Regions from separate parts of the Thermosinus thermophiluss DSM 23256 genome, predicted to be linked through region 4. Evidence: riboswitches for the same ligand, from Rfam matches in the RefSeq annotation. Region 4 holds a riboswitch; each other region holds the start of a gene.
The links. A riboswitch is a leader RNA that binds a small molecule or an ion and turns the genes downstream of it on or off. The one in region 4 is predicted to bind lysine.
Positions count from the first base shown of each region.

Region 1: another riboswitch for lysine. It lies ahead of BLQ99_RS07905 (ABC transporter substrate-binding protein); the one in region 4 lies ahead of BLQ99_RS02635 (amino acid permease).
Region 2: another riboswitch for lysine. It lies ahead of lysA (diaminopimelate decarboxylase); the one in region 4 lies ahead of BLQ99_RS02635 (amino acid permease).
Region 3: another riboswitch for lysine. It lies ahead of dapB (4-hydroxy-tetrahydrodipicolinate reductase); the one in region 4 lies ahead of BLQ99_RS02635 (amino acid permease).

Region 1 covers NZ_FNBU01000011.1:5,375-13,316, reverse strand. The annotation lists gene BLQ99_RS07910 (AbgT family transporter) at 1-1,409, shown strand, start outside; lysine riboswitch at 1,669-1,844, shown strand; gene BLQ99_RS07905 (ABC transporter substrate-binding protein) at 2,037-3,182, shown strand; gene BLQ99_RS07900 (branched-chain amino acid ABC transporter permease) at 3,288-4,172, shown strand; gene BLQ99_RS07895 (branched-chain amino acid ABC transporter permease) at 4,185-5,213, shown strand; gene BLQ99_RS07890 (ABC transporter ATP-binding protein) at 5,231-6,016, shown strand; gene BLQ99_RS07885 (ABC transporter ATP-binding protein) at 5,994-6,695, shown strand; gene BLQ99_RS07880 ((2Fe-2S)-binding protein) at 6,699-7,016, shown strand; gene BLQ99_RS07875 (NAD(P)/FAD-dependent oxidoreductase) at 7,003-7,942, shown strand, end outside.
Region 2 covers NZ_FNBU01000021.1:5,851-13,792, forward strand. The annotation lists gene BLQ99_RS11505 (FMN-binding glutamate synthase family protein) at 1-1,324, opposite strand, end outside; gene BLQ99_RS11510 (LL-diaminopimelate aminotransferase) at 1,529-2,761, shown strand; gene lysA (diaminopimelate decarboxylase) at 3,050-4,336, opposite strand; lysine riboswitch at 4,456-4,635, opposite strand; gene rnr (ribonuclease R) at 4,741-7,014, opposite strand; gene BLQ99_RS11530 (PaaI family thioesterase) at 7,041-7,433, opposite strand; gene BLQ99_RS11535 (alpha/beta hydrolase) at 7,435-7,942, opposite strand, start outside.
Region 3 covers NZ_FNBU01000002.1:3,152-11,093, reverse strand. The annotation lists gene BLQ99_RS01310 (glycosyl hydrolase family 18 protein) at 1-268, shown strand, start outside; gene BLQ99_RS01305 (N-acetylmuramoyl-L-alanine amidase family protein) at 297-1,178, shown strand; gene BLQ99_RS01300 (M16 family metallopeptidase) at 1,314-2,564, shown strand; gene BLQ99_RS01295 (dCTP deaminase/dUTPase family protein) at 2,575-3,024, shown strand; gene BLQ99_RS01290 (hypothetical protein) at 3,113-3,430, shown strand; gene BLQ99_RS01285 (YlmC/YmxH family sporulation protein) at 3,452-3,748, shown strand; gene BLQ99_RS01280 (general stress protein) at 3,809-4,441, shown strand; lysine riboswitch at 4,528-4,703, shown strand; gene dapB (4-hydroxy-tetrahydrodipicolinate reductase) at 4,815-5,609, shown strand; gene BLQ99_RS01270 (aspartate-semialdehyde dehydrogenase) at 5,634-6,662, shown strand; gene dapG (aspartate kinase) at 6,685-7,893, shown strand; gene dapA (4-hydroxy-tetrahydrodipicolinate synthase) at 7,909-7,942, shown strand, end outside.
Region 4 covers NZ_FNBU01000003.1:20,756-28,697, reverse strand. The annotation lists gene BLQ99_RS02650 (peroxiredoxin) at 137-730, shown strand; gene BLQ99_RS02645 (dicarboxylate/amino acid:cation symporter) at 1,002-2,294, shown strand; gene BLQ99_RS02640 (flavodoxin family protein) at 2,387-2,944, shown strand; gene BLQ99_RS02635 (amino acid permease) at 3,111-4,466, opposite strand; lysine riboswitch at 4,573-4,750, opposite strand; gene BLQ99_RS02630 (IS256 family transposase) at 5,144-6,370, shown strand; gene BLQ99_RS02625 (DUF1836 domain-containing protein) at 6,553-6,714, shown strand; gene nagB (glucosamine-6-phosphate deaminase) at 7,324-7,942, opposite strand, start outside.

The DNA of each region.
Region 1 (7,942 bases), on a different contig from region 4:
GGGCAACGGCGTCGTACATAGGCAAGGGCGGCAAGCCGGTAGTCGTAAAGGTGGTAAACCTGCTCAACGCCGACGGCTTCCGCTACATCCTGCAGGACATGGTGAAAAACTTCGTCAACTTCCCGCCCCTGGGGCTGGTCGTCGTTATGATGCTGGCCATGGGCCTGGCCGAAGCCACCGGTTTCGTGAGCGCCTTTGTCCGCCGGATCATGCTCGGCGTCCCGTCCTGGGCCGTTACCAGCACCATCTTTTTCCTTGGCATCAACGGTAACCTGGCCTCTGACGCCGCCACCGTCTTTATCCCCGCGGCGGCGGCCGCCGTATTCGCCAGCATGGGCCGCAACCCGCTGATGGGCATGTCGGTCGCCTTCGCCGCCACGCAGGCGGGCTTTAGCGCTAACGTACTGCCCGCCGGCACCGATGCGCTGCTGGCCGGTATTACCCAGTCGGCCATCGGTACTATTCCGCAGACGGCCAATTCGCCGGCCCACCCGCTGATTAACTATTATCTCATGAGTTCGTCCGTCATTATCCTGACGATTGTCGGGACGCTGATTGCCGAGAAAGTGGTGGGGCCGCGCCTTGACCGGCTACATCCCGTAACCGGTTTTGACATGAAGGCCAGCGACCATGCGCTTACCGCTGAAGAGAAAAAGGGCCTGCGCTACGCCGGTTGGGCCGCGCTGGGGTATGTGGCGCTGCTCCTCATCCTGCTGGTTCCGGAAAACGGCCTCTTGCGCGATCCCAAGACGCACGCCATTTTGCCTAAGTCGCCCTTCCTGGACGGCATTATTCCATTGCTCTTTTTCTTCTTCATGACCGTCGGCATCGCGTTCGGCATTGGCAAAGGCGTTATTAAAAAGGAAAGCGATGTTGCTAAATTTATGGGGCAAGGTCTGTCCGGCATTCTCAGCTTTATCGTCACCGCTTTTTCCGCCGCCCAGTTTATTGCCTGGTTCAATAAAAGCAACCTCGCCACCGTGCTGGCCATCAAGGGCGCCGATTTTCTGAAAGCACTCGACTTTACCGGCATATCCCTTATCCTCGCTTTTATCCTCTTTTCCGCATTCGTTGACCTATTCATTGTCAGCGGCTCGGCCAAATGGCTGATCTTAGCGCCGGTCTTTGTCCCCATGTTCGGCCTGTTAGGCTATGAGCCGGCGCTGACTCAGGCGGCGTACCGCATTGGCGAGAGCTCGGTCAACAGCATTACCCCGCTTAACTATTATTTGCCGGTGATGCTCGGCATTATGGCCAAGTACTCCAGTAACACCAAGGTCGGCATGGGCACTTTGGTCTCGATGCAGCTCCCCTTCGGCATCGGCTTTTTGGTTGCCTGGACCGCCTGGCTGATGGTGTTTATTCTGCTCGACTTGCCGCTCGGGCCGGGCGTTAAGATTTATCTGTAATTAAGTTTATCTGTAATTAAGCTTTTAACCGCCAAGTACGCAAAGGGCGCGAAGCTCTAAAAAGTATCCCTTTTTTGGCGCGACACGTGTCGCGCCCGCTACCCTTTGCGGCCTTGGTGGTTTTGCAGTTTTGTTAAAAATGCATGCGCCGATGCCGCTTATATTTACATAAAATTTTAACTAAAATAAATTATTAAAAAGTTATTGACATTCTGTTTACCAATATTATACAATTAACGCAAAAGTAATATACCGAACGTCCAAAGATAGAGGTGCGGGCAACATGAGTAGCTCCAGGGAGAAGGGCATCGCTGAACTGGAGGGAAAGGGTGACCGCCGAAGCATGGCCGGCTGCCGAACCGGTCATGCTGGTCCTGCGTCGAACAGGCGCCGGACTGTCACCAATTGCGTAATTGGTGGAGCGCTATCTCATCTGGCGTATATTCCAGCAAATATCTGCAGCAGTCTTTTGGCCCGGTGAGTAGCTTGCCGGGCCTTTACTTATGTCCGATCATATCTGGAGCGGTCATTTCATATGGTATATTGACTTTTCGCAGCAGGGAGGGGTTTGGGCGGCATAATAGCGACCCGGACGGAGTTAGGCATTGAAAAAGAGGAGGGGTGTACGTGTCCAAGTATATGAAATTATTATCCTTGGTGGTGGTACTCATTTTCCTGGTGGCGGCGGCCGGGTGCGGCGGCAGTTCCGGCACGTCGGCCGGCAAAGGCAATCTGGTGATTGCCATGGTTAACCCGCTGTCGGGTGACAGCGCTACTTACGGCGTGAGCCATAAGAACGGCATAGAACTGGCCCGGGAGGAGATTAACAAGGCCGGTGGCATTAAGGGGCAGCAAATCGAGATCCTCTTCCACGACGATGCCGGCGATCCCAAGCAGGCGGCGGCAGGGGCGCAGAAATTCGCCGACCAGAAAAACGTCATGGCCATCGTGGGGTCGTGCCTGAGTTCCAATACGCTGGCGATGGTGCCGATTACCGATAAAGCCAAACTGCCGCACTCGGTTGTTTCGTCCAGCACGCCCAAACTGAGCGGCATCAGCAAATACTTTTTCCGCATGGCCGTGCAGGACGCCCAGGTCGGCATCCTGATGGGCGACTTGATCGCCAAGAAGCTGGGGGCCAAAAAGGTCGCCATTTTGTACCCCAATAACGATTATGGCAAGGGTTTGACGGCGGCGATCGAAGACACGCTCAAACAGCATGGCGTAACGGTCGTGTCCAACCAGGCCTATCTGGCTACCGACAAAGATTACTCGGCCCTGCTCACCGGGATCAAGGCCCAGGGGGTTGACGCGCTGGCCGTGGCCGGCACCTATACTGACGGCGGCCTGATTACCAAGCAGGCCCGCGAACTCGGCCTCACCATACCAATCGTCGGCGGCACCGGTTTCTACAGCCCGAAATTCGTGGAAATCGCCGGCAAGGCGGCGGAAGGGGCCATTTTCCTGGGCGCCTTCGTGGCCTCCAATCCTGATCCGGCCGTGCAAAGTTTCGTGAAGAAGTATAAAGAAAAGTATAATATGGAGCCCGATACGTTCGCCGCCCTCGGTTACGACCAGATGTACGTCCTGGCCGAGGCAATGAAGAAGGCGGCGGAGAAAGGCGCCATCACCCGGGAAAACATCCGGGATGCCATGGCCCAGACTAGCTACAAGGGGATTACCGGCACGGTTACCTTTAACGATAAAGGCGACTGGGTCCGCCCGTACTTATATATCACCGTAAAAGACGGCAAGTTTGTTCTGTACCAGTAAAATGCAGCGCGGGAAGCGGTCGATAGCTGCTTCCCGCTTTTTGCTATACAATAATGGGGATCGCGCCTCTGCGCTCTCCGCGGTTAAAAGTTTGGGGGTGACAAGATGCTCTTGCTGCAGCAAATCATCAACGGTCTGGCCCTGGGCGGGATTTATTCCCTTATTGCCATCGGCTGGACGGTAGTATTCGGCATTATCGGTCTTATCAACTGGACCCACGGCGAGGTGTTCATGATTGGCGCCTTTGTGGGCTTTCTGCTCATTACGCACTTTAAGCTGAACCTCTTTGCCGCCCTCATTCTGGCCATGGTCGCCAGCGGCTTTACGGCCTTTCTGATTGACCGGCTGGCGTACCGTCCCCTGCGCAATGGCCCCCGCCTGGCGCTGTTTATTACGGCGCTGGGGGCGTCTACTTTCTTGCGCAATCTGGCGGCCATTATCTGGGAGCCCCATTCCCGGGCCTATCCCCCTACCCTGGACTTTTCCGTCATGACCTTGCAGTTTGGCGGCGCTTCGCTGACGGTTAACAGCCTTCAGGTGTTCATTTTTGTGGTTACCCTCGTGATAATGGCCTTTCTGCAGTGGTTCATCACCCGTACCATGATGGGCAAGGCCATGCTGGCCGCGTCGCAGGACATTGAGACCGTCAGCCTGATGGGGGTTGAGGTCAACCATTTGGTTACCATCACTTTCTGGGTAAGCGGCCTCTTAGGCGGCGCCGCCGGTGTCCTGGTCGGTGTTTTGTACGCAATCGACCCGATGATGGGCGCCATGGCCGGCCTGAAGGGCTGGGCGGTCGCCGTGCTCGGCGGGGTAGGCAGCATCACCGGGGCGATGGTGGCCGGGCTGATGCTCGGTGTGGCCGAAAATATCGCGTCCGTGTATATTTCCTCGGGCTATCGCGACGCCATTGCCTTTATTGTCATGATTTTGGTGCTGGTCATTAAGCCCACCGGCCTGATGGGTTTTAAATTCGAGGAAAAGGTATAGGGAGGTGGCGTCATGACAACTGCTCTCGCACCCGCATGGCGGCAGTCGCTTACAAGGTTTGTTCACAGTCCCCGCGCCGCTGTCGTTTTTAGCGCCGTGATTTTGCTTATCACCTTCCTGGACTCGCTTATTGACGCTCAGGACTATATTTTCAGCCCTTACTTCAAGCACATCGTTTTTGTCAGCCTGATTTACAGTATTGTTACGCTCAGCCTTAATTTTGTTTCCGGCTATGTGGGCCAGACCTCGCTTGGTCATGCCGCGTTCTTCGGCCTGGGCGGCTATGTATCGGCGCTACTTACCCAGCTTTACCACGTTCCCTATTGGCCGGCCTTTCTGGCCGCCGGTGTGGCCGCCGCCCTGGTGGGCATCCCGCTCGGGGCGCCGGCGCTGCGCGTCAAAGGGCCGTTTCTGGTTGTTGTGACTTATGCCTGTGGCGAGGTGTTTCGCTTTATCGCGCTCAACCTGGAAGTAACCGGCGGGCCGGCCGGGTTACCCGGACTGCTCACGCCGAGCATTGCCGGCGTGAGCTTTACCGACGTGGGCGCGACCGGTAAGGAACTTTTTATCGTTACAGCGCTGGTGTTCGCCCTGGCCTTGGCCTTCTTTATGTCCCGCCTGGAAGATTCGCGGATCGGCCATGCCTTTGCCGCCATTCGCGAAGACGAGATTGCCGCGGCGGCGATGGGGATCAATACGGCGTACTATAAGCTGCTCGCTTTCTGCCTGGGCGCGTTTTTCGCCGGTTTGGCGGGCAGCCTGTTCGTCCATTATCTGTCGTTTGTCAGTCCCGATATGCTGAGCTCCACCGAGTCGATCATGATGTTCACCATGGTGGTGGTGGGCGGCGCGCGCAGCATTCCCGGCTCATTTCTGGGGGCCTTTCTCCTTACTTTTATTCCCGAAGGGCTGCGCTACTTTAAAGATTTTGTCCACCTGCCCTTTGACCCCTGGCTGGTCTTCTTCGGCTTTGTGCTCATGGTCATGATGCGCGTGCGGCCCCAGGGCATCCTCGGCGCCGACACCGTGTTTCGCCGCTAAAGAAAGGAGGAAACGCCATGCTGCTGAAAACCGAAAAGCTGTGCAAGACCTTTGGCGGCCTGCGGGCAGTAAACAATGTCGATTTTCACATTGACACCGGCGAGGTGGTGGCCATCATCGGCCCCAATGGCTCGGGTAAAACCACTTTTTTCAATGTTGTCAGCGGCATTATGCCGGCTACGTCGGGGCGCATTATCTTTAAGGACGAAGACGTGACGAAGGTGGAGGCCCATGACATCACGCGGCGCGGCATGGCCCGTACGTTCCAGAATATCCGTTTGTTCCCCAACCTTACGGCCCGGGACAATCTTATTGTCGGCCGGTACAGCCGGGGCCGTTCGGGCCTTTGGGACGGCCTCATCCACTCGGCCCGCCTGAAAGAAGAAGAGCGGCGCAATGAGGAGATGGCCCGGGAGCTACTAGAGTTTGTCGGTCTCACGCCTTACCGCAATCTAATGGCTAAAAATCTGCCCTACGGCGCCCAGCGCCGGCTGGAAATCGCCCGGGCCCTAGCCAGCGAGCCAGAACTTATCCTGCTTGATGAGCCTGCCGCCGGCATGAACCCCAGGGAAGTGGACGAACTTTTAAAGCTAATCGCCCGGCTCAAAGAGCGGGGACTCACCATCCTGCTTATTGAACACCAAATGCGGCTGGTCATGAATATTGCCGAGCGGGTCGTCGTGTTCGACCATGGTGAAAAAATTGCCGAAGGCCGGCCGCACGAAGTGCGTCATAACCCCAAGGTTGTCGAAGCCTACATTGGACCGGAGGTGGATTCGCTTGTTAAGCATCGACGGCATTAATGTTTATTACGGCAATATCCATGCCATCCGCGACATCAGCCTGACGGTCGAAGAAGGCGAAATCGTCACCATTATCGGCGCCAACGGCGCCGGCAAAACCACCATTCTTAAGACCATTGTCGGGCTGCTGCGCAGCCGCACCGGCACCATCCGCTTTCAGGACGACGACATCACGAGTGCGTCCACGGCCGGCATCGTGCGGCGCGGGATCGCCCTCGTGCCTGAGGGGCGGCGGGTCTTTCCCCGCCTCAGCGTGGCCGACAACCTTATTCTCGGCGCGTACTCGCGCCAAGACAAGGATGTGCAGCGGGACCTGGCCAAAGTCTATGAGATGTTTCCCCGGCTGGCCGAGCGGCGGCATCAGGCGGCGGGAACGCTGTCCGGCGGCGAGCAGCAAATGCTGGCCATGGGCCGGGGCCTGATGAGCCGCCCCAAACTGCTGCTGCTAGACGAGCCGTCGATGGGCCTGGCGCCGCTTTTGGTGCGGCAAATTTTCCAGACCATTTTGGACATCAACAGTATGGGTACGACTATTTTACTGGTGGAACAAAACGCGCGGATGGCACTGTCGATAGCCGACCGCGGCTATGTGCTGGAAACCGGGAGCGTCGTTTTGACCGGCAGCGCCGCCGACCTGGCCGATAATGATGAGGTGCGCCGCGCCTATTTGGGGGAATAGCCAATGCGCATAGATCATCATCCGGTACTGGGCGACCGTCAGGCCGGCCGCCTGGTGACAATCACCGTAGACGGCGAGCAGCTGCTGGCGGTGGAAGGCGAGCCCATCGCCGCCGCCCTTTTGGCCCATGGCCGCCGCTTTTTCCGCCGGACGCCGAAACGGCACGAGCCGCGGGGCTTGTTTTGCGGGATCGGCCGCTGCACCGACTGCATCATGACGGTGGACGGGGTGCCGAACGTCCGCACCTGCGTCACACCGGTGCGGGCCGGCATGGTTATTACTTCGAACTGTAGGGAGGAGGGCGGCGATGGCCCAATTTGATGTCGTGGTAGTCGGCGCCGGGCCGGCGGGGCTGGCCGCCGGCATTGAGGCGGCCAAACGGGGCGCCCGCACCTTGGTGATTGATGAAAACAGCCGCCCCGGCGGGCAGCTGTTTAAGCAGATCCACAAATTTTTTGGCTCCCATGAGCATAAAGCCGGTGTACGCGGCTACGTTATCGGCGAAACGCTGCTGGCCGAGGCGGCGGCATGCGGCGTCGAAGTGTGGCTGGACAGCGTGGTCTGGGGCCTGTTTGACCGGCAGGCGGCCGTTTTGCGCCGCGGGGAACGGGTGGTAGTTTCGGCAGCGAAAATCATCCTCGCCACCGGGGCGTCGGAAAACGCCGTGGCCTTTCCCGGCTCGACGCTGCCTGGCGTCATGGGCGCCGGCGCCATTCAGACCATGATCAATGTCCATCGCGTGCTGCCCGGCAGGCGAGTGATCATGCTCGGCTCCGGCAATGTGGGCCTGATTGTCGCCTACCAACTGCTGCAGGCCGGCGCCCAAGTAGTCGCCGTGGTGGAGGCCATGCCCCAGATTGGCGGCTACGGGGTTCATGCCGCCAAAATCCGCCGAGCCGGGGTGCCGATCCTGGTCGGGACGACCATTACCCGCGCCTTTGGGGACGAGGAGGTCGCCGGCGTCGCGCTGGGCCGGCTGGACGAACAAGGCCGCATTATCCCCGGCAGTGAGAGAGTCTTGGCCGTGGACACGGTCGGGCTGGCGGTAGGGCTGACCCCGCTGGCCGAGCTGGCCTGGATGGCCGGCTGTCAATTCCATTTTTCACCCCGCCTGGGCGGACATGTGCCGCTCCATGATGACAACATGCGGACCTCGCTCGACTGGCTCTATGTCGCCGGCGATATTACCGGCGTGGAGGAAGCCAGCACGGCGATGGAGGAAGGGCGCCTGGCCGGCATCGCCGTGG
Region 2 (7,942 bases), on a different contig from region 4:
GACTGCCGGCGTAACGAATGCGGGCAAATTCGGCCAAATCTTTATCGACCGTGACCAAGTCCTCACGGCTGAGCTCGCTGGTCGACCGCTTGCCAACAGCCTGGACAGCGAGCTGCATTTCGGCCACGCAAGACCGGAGGAAATTGGCCAGATGGCCTGCCGCTTGGTCAATATCCAGTTTGTCGTTCAGCTTACCGGTGTAAAGGGCTAACTGTACTGGCGGCGATTGGGGCAGCGCCTTGGCTACCTGGGTGTGCATGGCCGCCATCAGGGCGATGGAACCAATATAGACGGCATCGGCACCCAAGGCCAGCGCTTTCAGGAAATGGCCCGGCGTCGTAAGTCCGCCGGTGATGATCAGGCTAAACTTGTCGCGGAGGTTGTTTTCTTCCAGCCAATTGACCGCCCTGACCAACGAGTGCAGTGTCGGCAAGCCCACATTGTCCTGCAAAGTAGGGTTAGATGCGGCCGTACCGCCTTCGGAGCCGTCGATGACAATATAATCGGCCTCGGTCTGGGCAATAACGGCCAGCTCGTATTCCAGAAAATCGGTGCCGGCGATTTTTACGCCCACGGGGACATCGTATTGCTCTTTCATGGAATTAATCATTTTAATATAGTCCTGCGTATTGTTCTTACCAGGCATCCGGGCATAGACGGTAGCCCCCTGCCCCGTTGCCAATTTCCAGGTTTGGCGCAAATGCTCGCCAATCATGTCGCCAGGCATGGGTTCATCTACGGCGCCGCCCCACGCCCCCTGGCCAAGTTGGATTTCGATGGCGTCCAAACGGCTGAGCTGCTCCGGACCGCTGAGCTGGCCGCCACGATGATATTGGCCGATAAGGTACTTGGCATTATCCCGCTCTTCGTTAGTCACGGCCGACTCCCCGGTGTTGGTGGCCGTTCCCGCCAGCGCGGCGCCGCGGGCCAAGGCCATTTTCATCTGCAGGCTGAGCGAACCGCCATAAGACATGCCGGTAATCAGAATGGGAATGTCCAACTGGAGCGGCTTTGGAGCCCGGGGCCCGATAACGGTACGGGTGTCGACGGCGGTGTAATCGGGATAAGGCAATTGAAAGAGCTGCCGGGGATTAAGCAAAATACTGTCCCACGGCGAAAGTACTACCGGGCTTCCCAGGGGCCGCGTCAGCTCTTTGCCCAGCTCGGAGCGCATTGCCGCTTCCATGATGGCCCGGGGCGACAGTTTTTCCGCCACCGTGACCATGAGAAAGGGATTATCGGGATAATCTTCGGTTAACATTTTCATGGCAGCTTCATCCAGCATAGGATCCATCATTTTCATCAGCAACCAGGATGCAAGCATTGTAACCACCTCCGTATTTCTTTATAAATAGTTTAACGGGATGAGCGTAAAATATCTAAAACCTGATTAAAAATTTACCGCAGCGACCCACTTAGGCAGGAATGCCGGGAAAACTTTGGGGAAAAACTACCATCGCTGGAAAAATCATTGTATAATATTGTATAATGTAGATTACTTAAAGTTTTTTCGTAAAGGAGAGCAAACATGGCAAGGATCAATGAAAACTATCTGAAATTGCCCGGCAGTTATCTCTTTGCCGAAATTGCCCGCCGGGTCGCCAAGTTTAAAAACGAAAACCCTGAGGCCGACATTATCCGCCTTGGTATTGGCGATGTAACCCGCCCGCTGGCCCCCGCCGTTATCGAAAGCCTTCATAAGGCCGTCGATGAAATGGGACAAGCTGCTACCTTCCGCGGCTATGGTCCTGAGCAAGGCTACGAATTCCTTATTGAAAAAATCATCGAAGGCGACTATGCACCGCGCGGCGTGAAGCTGGATGTAGAAGAAGTCTTTGTCAGCGACGGCTCGAAAAGCGATGTCGGCAACATCCAGGAAATCTTCGGCATCGACAATATTGTGGCCATTACCGACCCTGTTTATCCGGTCTATCTTGACAGCAACGTCATGGCCGGCCGGACCGGCGAGTATAAAAACGGCCGCTTTGAAAAAATCGTTTATCTCCCCTGCAACGCCGAAAACAATTTTGTCCCCGCCCTGCCCAAGGAAAAAGTGGACATGATTTATCTATGCGTGCCCAATAACCCGACCGGTACTACCCTGTCCAAAGCCGAACTTAAGAAATGGGTAGATTATGCCCGGGAGAACGACGCGATTATTTTTTTTGACTCCGCTTATGAAGCCTACATCCAAGAACCCGATATTCCCCACAGCATTTACGAAATCGAGGGTGCGAAAGAAGTAGCCATCGAATTCCGCTCCTTCTCGAAAACGGCCGGCTTCACCGGCACGCGCTGCGCCTACACGGTCGTGCCCAAAACCGTCATGGCCTCCACCGCCGCCGGCGAAAAGTATCCGCTCAACAAGTTGTGGAACCGCCGCCAGACGACCAAGTTCAACGGCGTGCCCTACATCGTCCAGCGGGGCGCCGAAGCCGTCTACAGCCCCGAAGGGCAAAAGCAAATCCGCGAAATCATTCAGTACTATATGACCAATGCCAAAATCATCCGCGAAGGGCTTGAGAGTGTGGGCCTGCAGGTCTTTGGCGGCGTCAACGCCCCCTATATCTGGCTTAAAACGCCCCATAACCTTGACTCTTGGGCTTTCTTTGACAAACTCCTTACCGAAGCCCATATCGTCGGTACACCGGGCTCCGGCTTCGGTCCCTCCGGCGAGGGCTACTTCCGCCTTACTGCGTTCGGCAGCCGCGAAAACACCGAGCGGGCCATCGAGCGCATCAAAACCCGCCTCAAGCTGTAAAGAAAACCGAGTATTGAACCGCGGAGATAATCATGCCAATAAATGGCACCACAAAGCATGAAAAGTAAGTTTTTGAACTAATCTCGCGCGACAACTGTCGCGCGCGTAGCCCTTTGCGTTCTTTGCGCACTTTGCGGTTTTACGCTTTTCAGGGTAGGCCGCAAAGGGTATAACGGGCGCGACGCATGTCGCGCCTAAAAATTACTTTGCGCTCTTTGCGTACTTGGCGGTTAAAAAAATTTCGCACAGTAAAAAAGTCCTGTCAGCGCATACGCTGACAGGACTTTTTTATTCGGTTGTCGACGCGGCCGCCAGGCTCAGTTCGCACTGGGGAAAGTTAAGAGTAGCGAACAGGTCGGCAAGGGTTTCGGCGCGGCGGATGAGTTTGACGCTGCCGTCGGGGCGCAGCAGCAGTTCGGCCGAACGCAGTTTGCCGTTGTAGTTGAAGCCCATCGCATGGCCGTGGGCGCCGGTGTCGTGGATAACGACAATATCGCCAATGTCGATGCGGGGCAGCGGACGGTCGATGGCGAACTTATCGTTGTTTTCGCACAGTGAGCCGGTTACGTCGTAAATATGGTCAGCCGGCCAATCTTCCTTGCCGGCCACGGTAATGTGGTGGTACGCACCATACATGCCGGGCCGCATCAGATTGGCCATGCAGGCATCAAGCCCGACGTAGTTCTTGTAAATCTCTTTTTTGTGCAACACCCGTGCCACCAAATAGCCGTACGGGCCGGTGATCATGCGGCCGCATTCCATGGCCAGCTTGACCGGATGCAGGCCGTTAGCGACAATCTTGGCCTCATAGGCCTTACGGATTTCTTCACCCACATAGGCAAGGTCAACCGGCTGTTGCTCGGGACGGTAGGGAATGCCAATACCGCCGCCCAAATCGATAAACTCAACCTTGATGCCAAGTTTTTGATAAATTTCAATGGCCAGGTCAAACATCATGTTGGCCGTTTCGACAAAGCACTGCGGATTGAGCTCGTTGGAGATGACCATAGTATGCAGGCCGAACCGCTTAACCCCTTTGGCCTGCACGATGCGGTAAGCGTCAAATAGCTGCTGGCGCGTCAAACCATATTTGGCCTCTTCCGGCTTGCCGATGATGGTGTTGCCCTGTTTAAGGAGCGGCCCGGGATTATAGCGGAACGAAATAATCTCAGGCAGACCGGCGTGTTTTTCTAAAAATTCGATATGGGTAATATCGTCCAGGTTGATGATCGCGCCCAATTGTTTGGCTTTAATGTACTCCTCAGCGGGCGTGTCGTTGGAGGAAAAGATAATTTCTTCGCCCGTAATGCCGGCCATTTCGGCCAGAACCAGTTCGGCGAGCGAGCTGCAATCGGCGCCGAATCCTTCTTCCCGCAGGATCTGCAGGATATACGGATTAGGCGTTGCTTTTACGGCGAAATATTCTTTGAACCCAGGCGCCCAGGCAAACGCGGCCGTCAACTTTCTGGCATTTTCCCTGATACCCTTCTCATCATAAATATGAAAAGGCGTCTTATGCTGGCGAATGATTTCTTCCAATTTTGCTTTGGTAAAGGGGAGCTTTTTCTCTGCCATAAGGATACCTCCTGTTAGAATATTGAATGCGGCCGGGAGCGCCTCAGCTAATATGAAAACGGCCTGCGAGACCATCTCGCAAGCCGCTAAAAATGCTTATACCAAGCCCTATACTAGCCGTGCAAGATAGCGCTCCACCCGAATTTGCTCGGATGACAGTCTTACCCTTATTTAGCGGCAAGACCAGCAGAAGGTCCTTGGCCATGACCTGCTGCTTCGGCGGATATTCCTTTCTGCACCCTTCATCGCCGGCCTGCTCATGAATGCATACTCTTAATAGCCGCACCTCTATCTCACTATATTTAATTATCGTCTCTAGTATACCGAAGCGAGGCAGGTGTGTCAACACTTTTTCCCGCCCGTCCCGCCTTCACGGCAGACTCTCTTCCCCCGCGTTGAGAAGGCTATTTCAAGCGGTTTTTCGGTTTGGCAGCCGCCTTGGCCTTGCCGCCGCTTTTGGACTGGCGTTTATTCCCCGTTTTGCCCTTGACCTTGTTCCCTTTCCGGCCTTGGTCGTTGGCCGCCTTATCAGCTTCGCCCCGCCACGGTTCGGCGGCAAAGGCAAGGTCAATGGTGCGGTCGGCGGGATTGACGCGCACCACCCGTACCGCTACCGCATCGCCCAGGCGGTAGGTGCGCTTACTGCGCTCGCCGATCAGGGCATATTGCTCTTCCGCAAACTGGTAGTAGTCGTCATCCATACTGGAAACATGAACCAGTCCTTCGACGCCGTTATCCAGCTCAACGAACAGGCCGAAGGCGGTCACCCCGCTGATAATGCCGGGAAATTCGTCCCCGACGAACCGGGCCATGTATTCCACTTTCTTAAGGTCTACCGTCTCCCGTTCGGCCTCAGCCGCCGCCCGCTCCCGCTCTGACGAGTGCTGGGCCACGGCCGGCAGCATTTTGGCCAGCTTTTCCCGCCGCTTGGCCGACAATTCGCCGGTAGTGAAAGTTTCGCGCAAAATGCGGTGGACGATGAGGTCAGGATAGCGGCGGATTGGTGAGGTAAAATGGGTGTAATACCGGGCCGCCAGGCCGAAGTGGCCAAGGTTTTCCGCCTCATAACGGGCCTGTTTGAGCGAGCGCAGCATAACCGTGCTGATAATCCGCTCTTCCGGCCGGCCGGCAATGCGGGTAAGCACTTTCTGCAGGGCAATCGGATGAATATCGTCGACTGAAGTTAACCGCTGGCCAAAATTATGGAGAAGATCGTTGAGCTTTTCCATCTTTTCCGGGTCCGGCTCCTCGTGAACGCGGTAGACTGCCGGCACGCCAAGCCGGTGCAGGTGTTCGGCCACCGTCTCGTTGGCCGCCAGCATGAACTCCTCTATAATGGACTCGGCCAGACTGCGGACCCGCTTGACCAGTTCAACCGGCCGCCCCTCCTCATCCAGCTTGACCTTTATTTCCGGGAAATCGAAATCAATGGCTCCGCGGCGCATACGCCGCTCCCGCAGGATATGGCACAGCCGGGCCATTTCCTCCAGGTGGTCGACAAGGTCGGCATACTGCCGCCGCAAGTTTTCATCCCGGTCAACCAATATCCGCCGCACGATATTATAGGACAGACGCGTATGGACGCGGATTACGCTGGGAAATATTTCGTAGCGGACAATGCGACCGCCGGCATCGATTTCCATATGGACCGACAAGGTCAGGCGGTCTTCGCCGGCATTAAGGCTGCAAATGCCGTTGGACAGCCGCGGCGGCAGCATCGGCAGCACCCGGTCGACCAAATAGACGCTTGTTCCCCGGCGGCGGGCTTCGACGTCGAGCGGGGTATTTTCCCGCACATAGTAGCTCACGTCGGCGATGTGGACGCCGAGCAGATAGCGGCCGGCGGACAGCCGCTCGACATGGACGGCATCATCCAGGTCTTTCGCGTCCTCGGCGTCAATCGTGACGATGGGCAGGTCACGGAGATCGCGCCGTCCCGCCAGTTCCGCCGCACTGATCTCTGCCGGCGCGTCAGCCGCCGCCCGTTCCACCTCCGGCGGAAAGGACCGGGGCAGATTGTGCTTGGTAATGATGGATAAAATTTCGATCCCTGGGTCGCCTTTTTGCCCCAGTACTTCCACAATCCGCCCTTCGGCGCTCCGCTGCCGCTCAGGCCACTTGGTGATTTCCACCACTACTTTGGCATTGTCCTTGGCGCCGTTTCTTTCGCCTTTGGGCACGAAGATGTCCTGCCCCAGGCGGGGGTCGTCGGGGACGACAAAGCCATAGTGGCGGCTGGCCGCGAAGGTGCCGACGATCCGGTGGTTGGCCCGCTCGACAATGCGGATAATTTCGCCTTCCCGCTTTTTGCCGTGGACAGGGGTGCGGCGATGAATGCGGGCGACGACCCGGTCGTTGTGCATGGCCGTCATAGCGGCATCAGCAGTAATATAAATATCCGGCTCTTCGGGGTTGTCAGGAACAACGAAACCGTAACCCTTGCCGCTGGCATGGAAACGGCCCACGATGAGGTTCATGCGCTCCGGCACACCGTACTTGCCGTAGCGGGTCTTGATAATCAGAGCTTCGGCTTCCAGCTCATGCAGGATCGGCCAAAAATCGATCAGTTCCTTGCCCTTAAGGCCCATTTCCTCCGCTAGGTCCTCAGCAGTAAGCGGCCGGTAGGCGTCATTGCGCATAAAATTAAGGATCTTATCCCTTAAGGCCGTTTTTCCCATGTTCTCCCGTCCTTTTATTTATACATTTATTTGTCAACGACGGCAACGAGCGCCTTGCCTTCGGCCGTCACCGTGCCGTCCGGCAGGCGTACCTCGCCGGCCAGTTCATAGATGCGGCCCCGCTTGGCCACGATCCAACCGACAACCGTCAGGGCCTGTCCAACCGGAGTGGGCTGGCGGTACCGCACCTCCAGCCTGGCGGTTACGGCATTCATCCCTTTGGCATAAATATAGCGGGCCATGATTTCATCGAGCAGGGTACTGACAATACCGCCGTGGACGATGCCGTCATACCCCTGATGCTCCGGCCCGGCGGTAAAATTAGTGACATATGTATTGTTTTCTTCCCGAAAAGTTAATTTCAGACCGATCGGATTTAGTCGCCCGCAGGCGAAGCACCACTCGTTTCGCTGATCCATCTCACTCTCTCCTCAAAAACACGTCTATCTGGGCAAAAACCTCGTCCCGTTCGACATCCAGCGTCACCACGTGCCCTGACCGCCGGAGCCAAATGAGCTGTTTGTCGGCGCTCCCCAGGCGGTCAAAAATGTGGCGGGCACTTTCGGGCCGCACGGTATGCTCGGCCTGGGACTGAATGACGAGGGCCGGCGCCGTAATCACCGGCAGCAGCTTATCAACATGCTTGATAAGTGCCAATAAACTGGTAACACAATCTAGCGGCGTGCGGTCATAGCCGACGGTGTAAATAGGGTCGACGTCATAGCGTTTGCGTTTCTTCGGAATATAGCGCCGAAAGAGCCGGTATGCCGGCAACAGGTGCAGCCGCCGGTCGGCAATGTAGATCGGGGCGCTGAGGGAAACCACCTTGTCCACAGGGTATTCGGCCGCCAATTTCAGCACCATTAGTCCGCCCATCGACAAGCCAACGGCGGCGACTTTGCGGCACAGTCCCCGCAGCAGATGATAG
Region 3 (7,942 bases), on a different contig from region 4:
TAAAAGCTTGACTTACGCTAATGTTATGGATCTGGTAAAGCGATATAATGTCGTGTTGCAGTGGGACGAACCTTCTAAATCGCCACATTTTACTTACACCGGCGCGGACGGACTCGCTCATCAGGTCTGGTTTGAAAACAGCCGGAGCCTGCATTACAAACTAGACTTAATTAACAAGTATGACCTGGCCGGTGCTGCCCTATGGAAACTGGGCGATGAAGATCCCAATTACTGGTCGGTCTTAAAAGCAAAGTTATTAAAACAATAGACACTAAAACATATTTAGGAGGTTTTACGTGAATTATCTAAAGATAATATCATACTGCTTACTGTGTGTTCTGGTAGTAGGTCTTTTGGCTCCTGTTCAAAGTGCGCATGCCGCTCCGGTTGATGATGTATTGAAAACGCTAACTGCCTCTACGGCGCCTACTGACGGTAAAGGCGTTAACCTGTTTGAAAAATTGTTTGACCTATTATTTAACAAAATCTTGGGACCGATCTTAAATATTTTCAATGGTGGAAAAGCGGAAGCACCCGCCTCGACTTCGCCAATAAAAGTTACTCCTCTGCCGCCGTCTTCTTCCGGTCCGATACAGGATACAGGCGTGCTGCGCGGCAAGGTAATTGTCGTCGACCCCGGCCACGGCGGTAGCAATCCTGGTGCTGTTGCTTTTAATACCCGTGAAGCGGATAATAACCTGGCTGTGGCCTTAAAACTTCGGGATAAACTTGCTCGTGCCGGGGCCAAAGTCATCATGACTCGCAGTACAGACCGTACGGTAGCACCGGAAGGTAGCTCTTTAGGCGAAGAATTGCAAGCAAGAGTGGATATTGCCGAAGCAAATCATGCTGATATTTTTGTAAGTGTTCATTCAAACTCCAATCCCGACCCTCGTATCGCCGGCGCGATGACCTTCTATCCCAGCGGCCGTTCGCAGTCATTGGCCTTAGAAGTGCAAAGCGCGCTAATTGAGTCCACAAACGCCGTAGACAAGGGCGTGGCGCCTGCCACCTTCTATGTACTGCGCAATACCTCGATGCCCAGTATTTTGGTTGAAATGGGCTTTGTCACCAATGAACAGGAAGCTAAAAAGCTCCAGGATGATTCCTATCGCAACAGCATTGCTCAAGGAATTTATAACGGGATTGTCCGCTATTTTAATAAGAATAGCAAATAAAGTGCCAACAGAGATGTCGCTAGTTGGACATCTCTGTTTTTTCTTGCCTAAGGGAAATATAATAATGGCAACCGGAAGGATTTTTCCCGAAACGGCAGAATTTAACTGAGATACTATATGGAGAAGGAGCTATATATGTACCGTAAGACATTGTTAGACAACGGCATCAGGGTCATATCAGAGTCGATTCCTTACGTAAAGTCTGTTACGCTCGGTATCTGGGTGGGTACCGGCTCACGCAATGAACAAGATGATAACCATGGTATTTCTCATTTTATTGAACACTTAATGTTTAAAGGTACCCATCAACGTTCAGCCAAAGAAATCGCTGAAATGGTAGACGCAGTAGGCGGCCAGCTTAACGCCTTTACCGCCAAAGAATATACTTGTTATTATATCAAAGTCATTGACAGTCATCTTGACTTGGCTATTGACATTCTGAGCGACATGCTGCTCGCATCTAAATTCGACCCAGAAGATATTAAGCGCGAACGCGAAGTAGTCTTGGAAGAAGTTAAGATGTACGAGGACTCACCCGACGAACTAGTGCATGATTTGCATCTTGATCACGTTTGGCCTGGTCATCCCTTAGGGCGTAATATCTTGGGCACATTGTCTTCTATTAGTAGATTTGACCAGCGACGGGTACTTGACTATTATGATGATTTTTACCGTCCAGATAACATCGTCGTTACTGCGGCCGGTAACCTGGCTCATGACGAACTGGTCGAATTAGCAGAGCGTTATCTTGGACACTTGACGGGAACAAAACGACAACTTATTTTGGATAAGCCTACATTTACACCTGTGAGTAAGGTGTGTCCCAAGGAAACGGAACAGGTTCACCTTTGTCTTAGTGCGGCAAGTGTTCCGCAAGACGCCCCGGAAATATATGCTGTTCATGTTTTAAATAACATTTTGGGTGGCGGGATTAGCTCAAGACTCTTTCAAACAATTCGCGAGGAGCGCGGTCTTGCTTACTCTGTCTATTCCTATCAAACTAATTACAGTGATGCCGGGTTATTTACTGTTTACGCGGGCACCCGTCCGGCCAATGCGCCGCAAGTTCTGGAAATCATTTTGCAAAATCTGGCAGATTTAAAGGCTAACGGGGTTTCGGACGAAGAATTGGTTAGGGCCAAAGAACAGCTTAAAGGCAACCTGCTTTTAGGTCTAGAGAGTTCCAGTAGCCGCATGTCGCGAATTGGTAAAATGGAAATTACGCTTGGCAAATATATAACCCTGGATGAAGTGGTTGAAAAGATTGACCAAGTTACGGCGGACGATCTGCGAAACATCATTAATAGGTTGTTTGGTTCCGGCGCGTTGTCGCTGACTACCTTGGGGCCTGTAAAAGAAATGGCATTGCCGGAATTAAAAATTTAGGAGTAAGTTCATGCGCCAAAGAGGTTTTGAAATAGTATCGAGCTATATTGACAAAGGCATTGTGCTTCCGCGGCGGCAGACAGCGGCCAGTGCCGGTTATGATTTCGCAGCCGCGGAGGATGTCGTTGCTGCGCCTCAGACGGTTACGCTTATTCCGACCGGGTTAAAAGCCTATATGCTGCCAGATGAGTATTTGAGCATTCATATCCGGTCAAGCCTGGCCGTCAAGCACGGTTTAAGTCTGATTAATGGTCAAGGTATTATTGACGCCGATTATTATAATAATCCAACCAACGAAGGACATATTATCCTCGCAGTATTCAATCATGGGACGCAAGCGGTGCAAATTGCGAAAGGAACGCGTATTGCGCAGGGCATTTTTAATAAATACATGTTGGTTGACAACGACCGTATAGCAGGAGCTACCAGGATAGGAGGAATAGGAAGCACGGGAACATAGACAGCGGCCATTTGGCCGTTTTTTCTTTTTGACATAAATTTTGTCTCTCTGCATATCCATTTGTTAGAAGTATGTAGGGGGGGACTACATGTATGCCATTGGCCTTATTATCCTTCTTACGCTGCTAATAGCATGGTCATTGTGGCTTAGGGCGTGCCGTTTCCGGCAAATGCTTGATGAAAACAAGACCAAACCGTCGCCGGTTTCGCTTGCCGTACAGGAACTGGTGGCGACCGCAGGCGGAATATATCTTTCACTGATTATGCTTGTGTCTTTTTTAAAATTGGAAATACCTTCAACGGTGGGACTTTTGACTGTCGCTATCGACCCGTTGGCGCTAATTTCCTTGGGCGTAGCCATTATTCAGCCGCTGTTTCTAAAACTCTACCTTCTTTTACATAAATAGAACTTATAGAGGGAGGATACTATGCGTCTAAGTGAACTATCAGGGAAAGAAGTAATTAATCTTGGTGACGGTACCCGTCTCGGCATAATTGATGAATGTGAATTAACTTTTGATAGTAAAACCGGGCGGATAAACGCTCTAATATTACCTACCCGTGGCGGGTTATTCAGTTTCTTCAGTGACAACCGGAGTTCGACAATTCCGTGGCATGCCATTAAACGGATTGGCGATGAGGTCGTTATTGTCGACTTGAACAACGCCATTGACCGCCTGTACGCTGGTAGTATGCGACGCGAGCGTTACGAAGACGAATATTAAAAGCGATGGTGGGAAGACTAACATTAAATTGTAATACAATTAATGTTAGGAGGGCATACCATGGCACCAAACAATACAAATCAACAAAATCAAGGTACAACAAACAATGTTGTTACAAGTTATGCCAAGACTCAAACTACATCCATGCAGTCGCAGGCAGTGACACAATCGGCTGTTCAAGGTCAAGCCGCTAAAACTGGCACCGGTGGTCAGAATGTAAAAATGGTTATCGGGGTCTTTGATTCCCACCAACAGGCTGAAAAAGCGGTAAGCGAACTGCGTAACCAGGGGTTTTCTACGGAAGAAATCAATGTTGTCTCCAAAGAACGTAAAAGGCAAAATAACACTGAATTTGTTGATGACGATATTACCGATGGCGCTCTTACCGGCGGAACATTGGGTGGGATCGGCGGTCTCATGGTAGGGGCAGGAGCGCTTGCTATTCCTGGTATTGGACCGATCGTTGCTGCCGGACCTATTGCCGCGGCATTGAGCGGCGCGGTAGCAGGGGGTATTGCCGGAGGGTTGATCGACTGGGGTATTCCGGCAGAGGTGAGCCGGCGCTATGAGCAGCATGTTGCTGAAGGCGGAATTTTAGCGGTAATCCGGTCTGATGCGACGAAAGTACAGCAAGCGGCCCAAGTTCTCCGGCAAAATGGTGCTCGGGACGTAGAAAGTCATAATGCCCGGTAGGAAAAATAATAAATTTTTTTAAATATGTTTGACACTGGTGTAACCATTATTATACAATGAACGTAAAATGAATAATAAACCTGCGCAGGGTGAGTAGAGGTGCGGTCCTCAAGAGTACTTTCAGGGAGAGTGGCGTCCAGGATCTGAAAGGAAAGGGATGACCGCCGAAGTACGAAAGAGTGCCAAGCTTTCGTGCTGGTGTTGCGCCGAACAGGTGTAACACTGTCACCAAAGTTAATTTTGGTGGAGCGCTATCTCAACTAAGGGCGGGGAAACACCAGTGTTTCTTGTTCCCTTTAAGGCTGTCTGCTAGTGGCAGCCGGTGAGATAGCGTTCACCGGCTGCTTCTTATTTTTATAGGAGGTGAAAGGTAATGATTCGGGTAATGGTGTGTGGAGCTTATGGGAAGATGGGTCGCGAAGTTTTGAAGGCAGTACATAGGGACGAACAACTCAGCATTGTAGGTGCGGTAGACATCAAGTCCAATTTTGATGATGTCGGTGAACTGATCGGTGCAGGCAAAATAGGTGTAACCGTTGGCAACGACCTGCAAACGGTCATTAACGAAACCAAACCCCAGGTTATGGTTGATTTTACAAACCCCGATACGGTAATGAACAATATCCGTATCGCAATTAAAAACGGTGTTTGTCCCGTAGTCGGCACTACCGGTCTTAGCGAGGCCGATGTGTCTGAAGTAAGGGAATTATGCAAGCAAAGTCGTGTAAATGCGATTATTTCCCCGAATTTTTCCGTGGGCGCAGTGCTTATGATGCAACTGGCGCAGGAAGCTGCGAAATATTTCCCCCATGTGGAAATTATTGAGCTGCACCACGACCAAAAACTGGATGCACCGTCAGGAACAGCGCTGCGAACGGCCGAGCTAATCATGCAGAACCGTGGCAGTATGCATCAGGGACATCCTGCCGAGGTGGAAAAACTGGCTGGTTCCCGTGGCGGCAATTTTGAAGGCATTCGTATCCATAGTGTGCGACTGCCCGGATATGTGGCTCATCAAGAGGTTATCTTCGGTGGTCTTGGGCAGACGTTAACGATTCGCCATGATTCCATTTCCCGTGAGTCTTTCATGCCGGGTGTGTTGTTGGCGTGCAAGCGGGTTTTAACCGTCGACGGACTTGTCTACGGACTGGAAAACATTATGAAGTGAACTGAGTAATAGGAGGCGAGAGTTATGAAATACAATGTTGCAATCTTGGGAGCGACCGGTGCGGTAGGACAGGAATTTATTAAGCTAATTGAAGAGCGTAAGTTTCCGGTGGGGAAGTTAAAATTACTTGCTTCCGAAAGGTCTGCCGGCAAACAGATGCAAGTTTTGGGCGAAACATATACTGTCGAAGAAGCAAAAGCCGAATCGTTCAAAGACGTGCAAATTGCTCTTTTTGCCGGGGGACCGGCCAGCAAGGTTTTTGCTCCGGAAGCCGTTAAAGCTGGCGCCGTCGTGATAGACAATTCCAGCACTTTCCGGATGGATCCCGATGTACCGCTTGTTGTCCCGGAAGTAAATCCGGAAGCAATTAAAAATCACAGAGGCATTATTGCCAACCCAAACTGCTCGACGATTATTATGGCTATGGCCTTAAAACCGATTTACGACCGAGTAAAAATCAAACGGGTTGTTGTTTCTACTTATCAGGCTGTTTCCGGAGCCGGCAAAGAGGCTATCGACGAATTAACCGACCAGGTAAAGGCAATAATGGAAGACCGCCCGGTCGAGGCTCGTATCCTGCCTAGCGCTAGCCTGCCCAAACACTACCAGATTGCTTTTAACCTGATACCGCAGATTGATGTTTTCGTTGAAGACGGTTACACTAAAGAAGAAATGAAAATGGTTCATGAAACCCATAAAATTTTCAACGATTATAGCATTGCCATTACGGCTACAACGGTTCGCGTACCTGTTTACCGCAGTCATTCCGAAGCCATTAACCTAGAATTAGCGGGGCCGCTCTCGGTTGAGGAAGCACGCAGTGCCCTTGCCGCTTTTCCCGGTGTTATCGTGCAGGATGACCCCGCCGAAATGCTCTATCCAATGCCACTTTATACATCTAATCGCGATGAAGTGTTTGTCGGCAGGCTTCGCCCCGATAAGTCGGTCACTTATGGGCTCAACATGTGGGTAGTGGGGGATCAAATCCGCAAAGGAGCGGCCCTAAATGCCTTGCAAATTGCTGAGTACATGATTGACCATAAATTAGTATGAGGTGTGACGGATGCGTATAATTGTGCAAAAATTTGGAGGGACTTCGGTCGCATCCTCCCAGGTTAGAGAACTTGTTGTCCAAAAAATTCACAGCGCAATGGAGCAAGGGTTTAGTCCTGTCGTAGTGGTTTCCGCTATGGGGCGGAAAGGGGACCATTATGCTACCGATACCCTGATTGACCTTGCCCGCTCCGCATACAAACATATTGCTGCCCGCGAACTAGATCTGATTATGTATTGCGGTGAAATCATCTCCGCGGTAGTCATGACAGGCACGCTGCAAGCAGCTGGTATTGATGCGGTCATGCTGACCGGCGGTCAGGCCGGTGTTATTACCGATAATAATTTCAATAACAGTCGAATTTTAAAAGTTGATCCTTCACGATTGATGGGCTTGCTCAGGATGGGCAAAACGCCAGTGGTTTGCGGCTTTCAGGGCGTTACTGTCGACGGTGAATTCACGACGCTTGGGCGGGGAGGAAGTGATACTACGGCGGCGGCTTTGGGAGCGGCTCTCAATGCCGAAATGGTTGAGATATACACAGATGTCGACGGAATCATGACTGCTGATCCGCGCATAGTGACCAACGCTAAAATTTTAGATTCCATTACTTACGCCGAAGTGTGCCAGTTAGCGCATCAGGGAGCAAAAGTCATTCATCCGCGGGCCGTGGAAATCGCAATGCAAAAAAACATACCGTTAGTGGTTAAATCTACTTTTTCTAACGCTCCCGGCACCTTAATAACGAGCACAGCAAAAGGCGACACGCAGGAAACAGCCGTTGCAGATAAAGTGGCTACCGGCGTAACGTACCTGCCGAATATTGCGCAGATCAAAATTACTTTGGATGCAGCCACCACCCACAATGAGAGCTTCAAAGTGTTTAAGGCCATGGCCGACAGTGGCATCAGTGTTGACCTAATCAATGTCCATCCTGGGCAAATTATGTTTACGGTTATGGAAGATGTGGCAGAAAAAGCAGCTGCCAAGTTGCGCAGTCTGGGTTATGCCGTGGAGATGGTCGGTGACTGTGCCAAAGTTTCGGTGGTCGGCGGTGGTATGCGGGAAGTACCGGGGGTAATGGCCAGCTTTGTCGAAGCCTTGTCCAGGAATAATATACCTATTTTACAAACCGTTGATTCGCATACATCTATTTCCGTTTTAGTTAAAAAGGCGGATGTTAATAAAGCCGTAGTGGCGCTTCACGAAAAATTCGGTCTGGCGAATTGAAGAGGAGGGAATTTTATGAAAAACTTCGGGCGGGTACTCACGGCGATGG
Region 4 (7,942 bases):
AAGCCCCCATGCGCAAAATAGCCCCAACCCGGCGTCTCCCCCGCTTCAGCGCAGGAACGGCTCTTAAGTTTCTTGTGCTGACATAACCTCCTCCTGGCGCATATGATATAGTAGCACGACATAAGGAGGCTACTATATGGATGACTGCAAAATCGCCGCTCCCCGGCAGTGCTTCCGCCTGGAAGAGCCGGCACCGAATTTCAGCGCTCCCGCCTATTACCGCGGCCGGGAAATTGAAGTATGTCTGCGTGATTTTAGAGGAAGCTGGCTGCTGCTCTTTTTCTACTCCAGCGACTTTACGTTCGTCTGACCAACAGAACTGGCGGCAGTTGCCGACGCTTATCCGTACATTCGTGAATTAGGTGCTGATGCCATCGCAATCAGCACCGACAGCGTCTACTCCCACAAAATCTTCACCGAGATTTCCCCTAGCGCCAGCAAAATCGATTACCCGCTGCTCTCAGACCGCAACGGCAATATTGCCCGGTCCTACGGCGTATGGGGCTGCAATACTGGTGCCGCCTACCGGGCAACCTTTATCATTGACCCCGAAGGACGCATCCGCTACTACTCGGTTTACCCCCGCGAGGTGGGCCGCAACATTGGGGAAATTATCCGCACCCTCCAGGGAATTCAATATGGCGAAGCCACCGGCAAAGGCGTCCCGGCCGGTTGGAAACCGGGAATGCCAGGGCTACGTCGTGACATACGCCTGGCTGGTACGATCTAGTATCCTGCACCTTGGGATTATGCCGCCACAGTACATCTGTAGCGGCGTTTTGTTATATCCCTTGGCAGGACAAAGTGGCCAGCAGTATTGTTCTACAAATTATTCAATTTAAAATTTTTTCACTTATTGTTTTTCCCTTGAAGGAATATTAATAAATAAGGCTAATTGTATATTTGATCTTAAATTCAAGTTTACACTTTGTTATTAAAGGGGTGGTTTGTCACAGCTAAATGTTACAAAAGTAACATACTTTAGAAAAGGAGGTCTGCTAATGAAACAGTATCAAAAACTTTTATTGGGCTTTATCTTAGGTATTGTTGCTGGTTTAATTGGCTATTATTTCTTACCGCAAAAAACCTACCCGTTCATGAAAACCTTTACTGATTTTTGTACTTTAACCGGTGCAATATTCCTGAGAATGATTTTCATGGTCGTTGTTCCTCTGCTGGTATCAGCCCTTATTCTGGGTGTTTATGAACTGGGCAAAGGCCGCAACCTAGGCAAAGTAGCGGGCAGATCCATAGCGTTTACTCTGGTTTTAAGCTTTTTGGCAGTAATTATCGCCGTTTCTCTAACCAGTATACTCCAGCCGGGTGTCGGGGTGACCTTCGATAAGGCTGAGCTCGCCAAAAACCAAGGCGTGCTGACTATTAGCAAAAACGTCGAGGCCGCAAAAAATAAACCGTGGTACCAGTATTTCATTGAACTGATTCCGCAAAACCCGGTTGACTCCGCAGCCAGAGCCTTCGGCGGCGAAATTATCGCGCTCATGGTTTTCTCGCTAATTTTCGGCTATGCGCTTAGCATGATTGTTACGGATGAAAATAATCCGCTTATCAAGATGCTTGACACCATATTCAATGCCTCGTTGAAGGTTATTGAGTGGGCTATGTTGCTCGCACCCTACGGCATCTTCGCCATCGTTTTCAATACCACCTACAGGCTTGGTGCGGGCTTTTTGCAGAACGTGGCTTATTTCGCCGGGGTGGTCGTACTCGGTCTCCTTATCCAACAGTTTGTTGTTTATGGTTCTTTCCTAAAAATCTTTGCAAAGACCAACCCCTGGGAGTTCTTCAAGAACTGTAAAGAAGTTTACGTCTATGCCTTCTCAACCGCTTCTTCCAACGCAACTCTGCCGATCGCCCTTGAAGCTGCTGAAAAGACTCTAAAAATGCCCCCCCAGATTGCCCGTTTCGTACTTACCTGCGGCGCGTCTGCCAACCAGAACGGAACGGCATTGTTTGAAGGCGTCGTTGTCTTATTCTTGGCGCAAGTTTATGGCATCAACCTACCCCTTGAAAGCCAGCTTGTTGTTGTGTTAATGTCCGTTTTGGCCGGCGTAGGCACAGCGGGTGTTCCCGGCGGGTCCCTGCCGCTAATCGCAATCCTGTGCGTTTCGGTCGGCGTTCCTGCCGAAGGCATGGGCTTGATACTGGGTGTTGACCGCTTCCTGGATATGTGCCGCACTACTTTAAACGTATCCGGCGACTTGGTTATCACCAAACTGGTTAGTGCAACCGTATCCCAAAAAGATATTGAAGCGGCTAAGAGCTTTGAATGTTAATTAATGGCTGGCAGCTTAAAGAGCACTCTTGACGGGTGCTCTTTATTATGATATTTTTTCATATTACCATCTATAGCGGGAGGAAGACGCCGATGAAAGTTTTGGGGATTATTGGAAGCCCGAGGAAAAACGGCAATACGGCAGCGCTGGTAACCGCCGTATGCAAGGGAGCCGCGGCAGCAGGACACCAAACGGAGGTTATTAATATAACTGGCCTGAACATTCACGACTGCGTTGCCTGTTGCACATGCAAAACCACCAAGGGCGAGTACTGCGCCATTAAAGACGACATGCAAACCCTATATCCAAAAATTGTGGAGGCAGATTGTCTTGTTCTTGGCACTCCGGTATATATGGGACAAATGACCGGACAAATGAAGAATTTTTTTGACCGCTGGTACACCTTCATGGATGCGGACTATCAAATACGTTATCTGCCGGGGAAAAAATACATTACCGTTACGGCCAGCGGCGCACCTGCCGAAGTTTTTCAATCTTTATCAGACTACCTAAACCATTGGCTCGGCAACTTTTTTAAGATGGAACTCGTGAAAAATATCGTCGGCGGCGGTTTGGGACCGGCAGATGCCATCAACAGCCAGCCCGAACTTCTCGCTATGGCCGAGAACACTGGACGCTCCCTAAAATAATGCAAGGACAATAACTGCCACATTCTTGGCCTGAGAAAGCAGCAGGGCTCCACCACAGTAGTGGTGGAGCCCTGCTGCTTTTTAAATTATTTACATTTGCCTCAGAAAGCTTCGTCGAAGAATAATAACTGCAACAAGACCTTAATTAGTGAGGCAGTCTTAGCGGTTACGAATTAATATTTGCAGTTTCCATAACCGACTGGTTGCTAAGCTTCATATACAGATAAACGGGAATACCGATAAGGATAAGCAAAAAGCCATACATAACAGCCTCGGCACCGCTGCCGTAGATGGTCCACAGGGCATAAGCGAAGCCCAAGAGCGAGAGGAAAGAATTTTTGATAAAATTCCCAAAAGAGAACTGCCCGGTACGTTTGGACAGTAGCAGTATTTCGGCCGCCGCGGCAAAAACGTACGGCGGCAAAAAGGATAAGGTAGCTAATAAAATCATGAAGTTATAGGCCGCTGTCAGCGAATCTACATAGTTAAGGATAAGGATGACGTTAGCAATAATGCCGCTGACAATAAGCGAAGTGTGCGGCGTAGCAAACTTAGGATGAACGGAGGCGAGACCCTTAGGCAACAAACCGTCCTCGGCCGCGGCGAAACTGATGCGGGCAGTAGATAATACCCAGCCGGCAGTGGCGCCGAGGGTGGAGACAAGGGCGCCCAAAGCGATAAATTCCGAACCCCAGCCGCCGGAATACTGGTTGAGAATATCAGCCAGCGGCGAGGAAGATTGCGCGAGTGCATCTTGGCTCATCGTGCCCATGGCTACCAGGCTTATCGCCAGATACAGCACGGTCGTCAGGCCAATACCCCAGATGGTGCTCAGACGGACGTTGCGCTCCGGGTTTTGTATCTCACCGGCGGCAACGGTGGCCGACTCCAGACCGATGAACGCCCACAGTGTCGCGGTAGCGGCAGCCGAGATAGTTTCAATGCCCTTTCCCTCCGGAAACATCGGCCCGGCAATTTTGAGGTCGAAATGACCGGCGCCGACAATCACAAACACAATTAAGGGAACAACTTTCAAGATGGTAGTGATAAGGGTAACAAGACCGGCCTCCCGTACCCCTTTAATATTAATTAACGTGAAAAACCACAGCAGAAAAGATGTAATAGTAAAGGCCACAAGCCCATTTTCTTTAACGATCGGGAAGAAAAAGGATAAATAGCTGGCGAAAGCCGTTAAAATAGCAGCATTGCCGATAATAGCCCCAATCCAGTATGACCAGGCATTGATAAAGCCGGTAAACTCACCAAAGGCCATTTTGGAGAATGCGTACGGGCCGCCGGTTTGCGGGTATCGGGAGCCTAGATTGGCGAATGTCAACGCGAGCAGGATGGATCCGATGCCGGTAAAGGCCCAGGCCAGGAGCGAAGCCCCAGGGCCAGCGCTGTTGGCAAGCGTGTTCGGCATCATAAAAATACCTGAGCCAATCATGTTGCCCATGACCAGCGCGGTGGCCGCGGCCAACCCCAGCCCTTTTTTTAACTCAGGTCGCGGCTTGCTCTTCATAATGTTCTGTCCTCCTTCTTTAATCTTTATCAAAACAAAAAACAGGTACCGAGGAGATATCTCAGCACCTGTTCAAAGGCATTCTTGGGCCTTAGAGCCAACGTAGTTCTGAGATAGCGCTCCACCGAAATAAACATTTCGGTGACAGTTCTGTGCCTATTCGACCCAGACCCAGCCTGGGAAAACCGAGCAATTTTCCCAGACTTCGGCGACAACTCCTTTCGCAAAGACCCATTTGCTCAAAAGTCTTTGGTACTCTTAGTTATCGCGCCTCTACTCTACAGTTTCTTTATTTAAATTCCTACTAAAGTGTAGCAGCAAGTACATTACGTGTCAACTGGAGAAAAACAACGAAAATATGGAAAATATTCCCTTTAGAAAAAACGCGTATACTCGTTATTGAGATTATTGGGGTGTTATAACAGGTAATGTTGTAAGCGGCGGCGAAAATGTTTACGCGCCAAAAAAAAGAAACTGATAAGTCAGACTGATCCTGCGACTATAAAACCAAACGAGGTGCAGCATTTCAATGAAAAAAATTAACTTAACCGAACTAATCGAGCGTGTCCGCGAAATAAATAATATTCCGATTGAAGCAATCCCTGACATCGAGAATGTATTCTAAACTGTGTAAATGGCAATAATCTCCAATAGAATGATGAAAGGGAGATATCACCATGACACAGTTAAACGAAAAGGAAATACAGCTCGCAGCACTGATCTGCGAAGGCTGTACAACACCCGCCGAGCTGACGGCGAAACTCAAGAATTTGTTTTCCGGAGCGCTAGAAAAAATGCTTGAAGCCGAAATGGACGAGCATCTGGGTTATGAAAAGCACAGCGTTTTGGGAAATAACAGTGGCAATAGCCGCAACGGTTACGGCAAAAAGACAATAAAAAGCGAATGGGGCGAGAGCGAAATCAAGGTTCCGCGCGACCGAAACGGCACCTTTGAGCCGCAGGCCATCGAAAAAAGGCAGACACGCACTGACGACATCGAAGCGAGGGTTATGGCCATGTACGCCAAAGGTATGTCCACCCGTGATATTGAGGATCACCTCCGCGATATATACGGGGTAGAAGCCTCAGCGAGCCTCATTAGCCGGATCACTGACAAACTTATGCCGGCTGTCGTTGAATGGCAGTCGCGGCCTCTCGATGCTATATATCCAATCGTCTTCTTAGACGGGATCATGTTTAAAGTACGCAAGGACAGCCGTGTTGTCAATAAGTGCCTTTACTCCGTCTTGGGGATCAATCTTGAAGGGCGTAAGGAAATACTGGGGATATGGCTGTCAGAAAACGAAAGTGCGAGCTTCTGGGTTACCGTATGCAACGAGTTGAAAAACCGGGGCGTGGAAGATATCTTCATCGCATGTCGCGACAACCTTAGCGGGTTCTCGAACGCCATTGAGACGGTTTTCCCCAAAACGGAGCAGCAGCTGTGCGTGATACACCAGATCCGCAACTCCACAAAATACGTGCCGTACAAGGACATAAAGCCGGTCATGGCGGATTTAAAGAAGGTGTACGGAGCGCCGACGTTGGAGGATGCAGAATACCGACTGGAGGAGTTTCGTGAAAAGTGGGGCAGGAAATACCCGCAAATCCTTAAATCATGGGACGCAAACTGGGCGGAGCTGTCCACCTATTTCAAGTACCCGCAGGAGGTCCGTACACTGATATACACCACAAACGCGGTGGAGGGCTTCCATCGGATGTTACGCAAGTTCACCAAGACCAAGACGATATACCCGACGGACGATGCGGTTAGGAAATCAGTCTATATGTCAGTGCAGGAAATATCCAAGAAATGGAGTATGCCGATCCGAAACTGGGGAATAATATTCGGACAGTTGATGATCTTCTTTGAGGATCGGCTACAGGGTAAAATGGCTATATAGCCCAGGGGCTCTGCCCCCGGACCCCCGGGGTTTATCGCTTTTGTTTTCCAGGGCGGCAGTAAAAGGCGGCTCCTATAGGAATCCGCCCTGCCAAACCTCACTCGCCGCTCGGGTCGCTCCCCAGCGTTGCCCTATCCTGCGTGTGAATAAAAGCATTATTATTATGCACAAATTATTGTTAGATTATTCCATTTACACAGATTGCCGGACACTCCCCTGACATCGAATTATATATGGATCAACTATTAAGCTTTCTTAATCAACGCTTAAATCCCCAAGGTATAAAAACGGACAGCCAGATTTTTACCAAAACAATGATAAATAACCCTCCTCGATCATTTTAAATGCGGTTTACAAGGTTGTTAATTATTAGTATCAGACCAACCGTGGCTAAGGAAATAGCGGCTGTAATTCCATAAGCAAAAGCAGCATAGCTATAAATGTCCATTGTTCTCCCTCCCTTCAATTATGTTAAATAGCAGAACGAATAGTCATGGTTGTACACAATATACAGTGCATTATATACATTAATAAAACATAAAAAGTTATCACCTCTTTATCTAAGCTACTGGTGATAATTTTGGTGGTTTTCAATACTACGTGAAGTAGTTCATAGTGTTGAAAATAAAGAACACCTGGTTTGTTTTGATTATTCAAAACAAACCAGGTGTAGACTACTAAGCGCCCATTACCTTTCCGGCAATAGACCGTAAACTCCACGGCTTGTATCCCGGCTTTTTGTATAGGAACAAATTCCCATCCAATCCGCCCCGCATATACATTTGCCGCATAAGTATATTTAATTTACGGCGCAAATGAAAAAAGGAATCAATTTTAATTTAATGATACCAAATTCTCAATTATTATTCAATATGTAATTATCATTGGTGTGTTTAACTTGTGACATTGTTCCCAACCCTTCTATATCAAGGGGTTGGGGGTAGCCGTACTATTCAAATCTTGATATCGGTAATTATCGTCACATCCCTATGCAATTGCAAAATGCTGGCGGGAACAATCGTGCTGACTTCGCCGTACACCGCCTTGCGCAATATTTCTTTTTTATTATCGCCGCTGACTAACAGCAGTATTTTGCGCGCTTGCATGATTGTGCCAATGCCCATGGTGATTGCCTGTCGTGGCACCAAGTCCATACTGGAAAAAAAGCGCGCATTGGCTTTGATGGTTTCGGGCGTTAGGTCGACTACATGCGTCCGTATCGCAAGATTGTGCGAAGGTTCATTAAAGCCGATATGACCGTTTAGACCAAGACCCAGTATTTGCAGATCAATCCCGCCCGCCTGTTCAATTTTCGCGTCGTATCGGCGGCATTCTTCGGCAAGGTCAGGAGCAATCCCATTAGGAATATTGATGTTTTCCGGCTTTAGCCCAGCTTTAATCCAAAAATGAGCTTTCATATACATTGCGTAGCTTTGCGGGTGATCCGGCCCCAGGCCTACATACTCATCCAAATTAAAAGTACACGTTTCGGCAAAACTTATTAACCCTTCTTCCACTAAACGGATCAAATATCTATACATACCGATCGGCGTTTCCCCTGTTGGCAGGCCA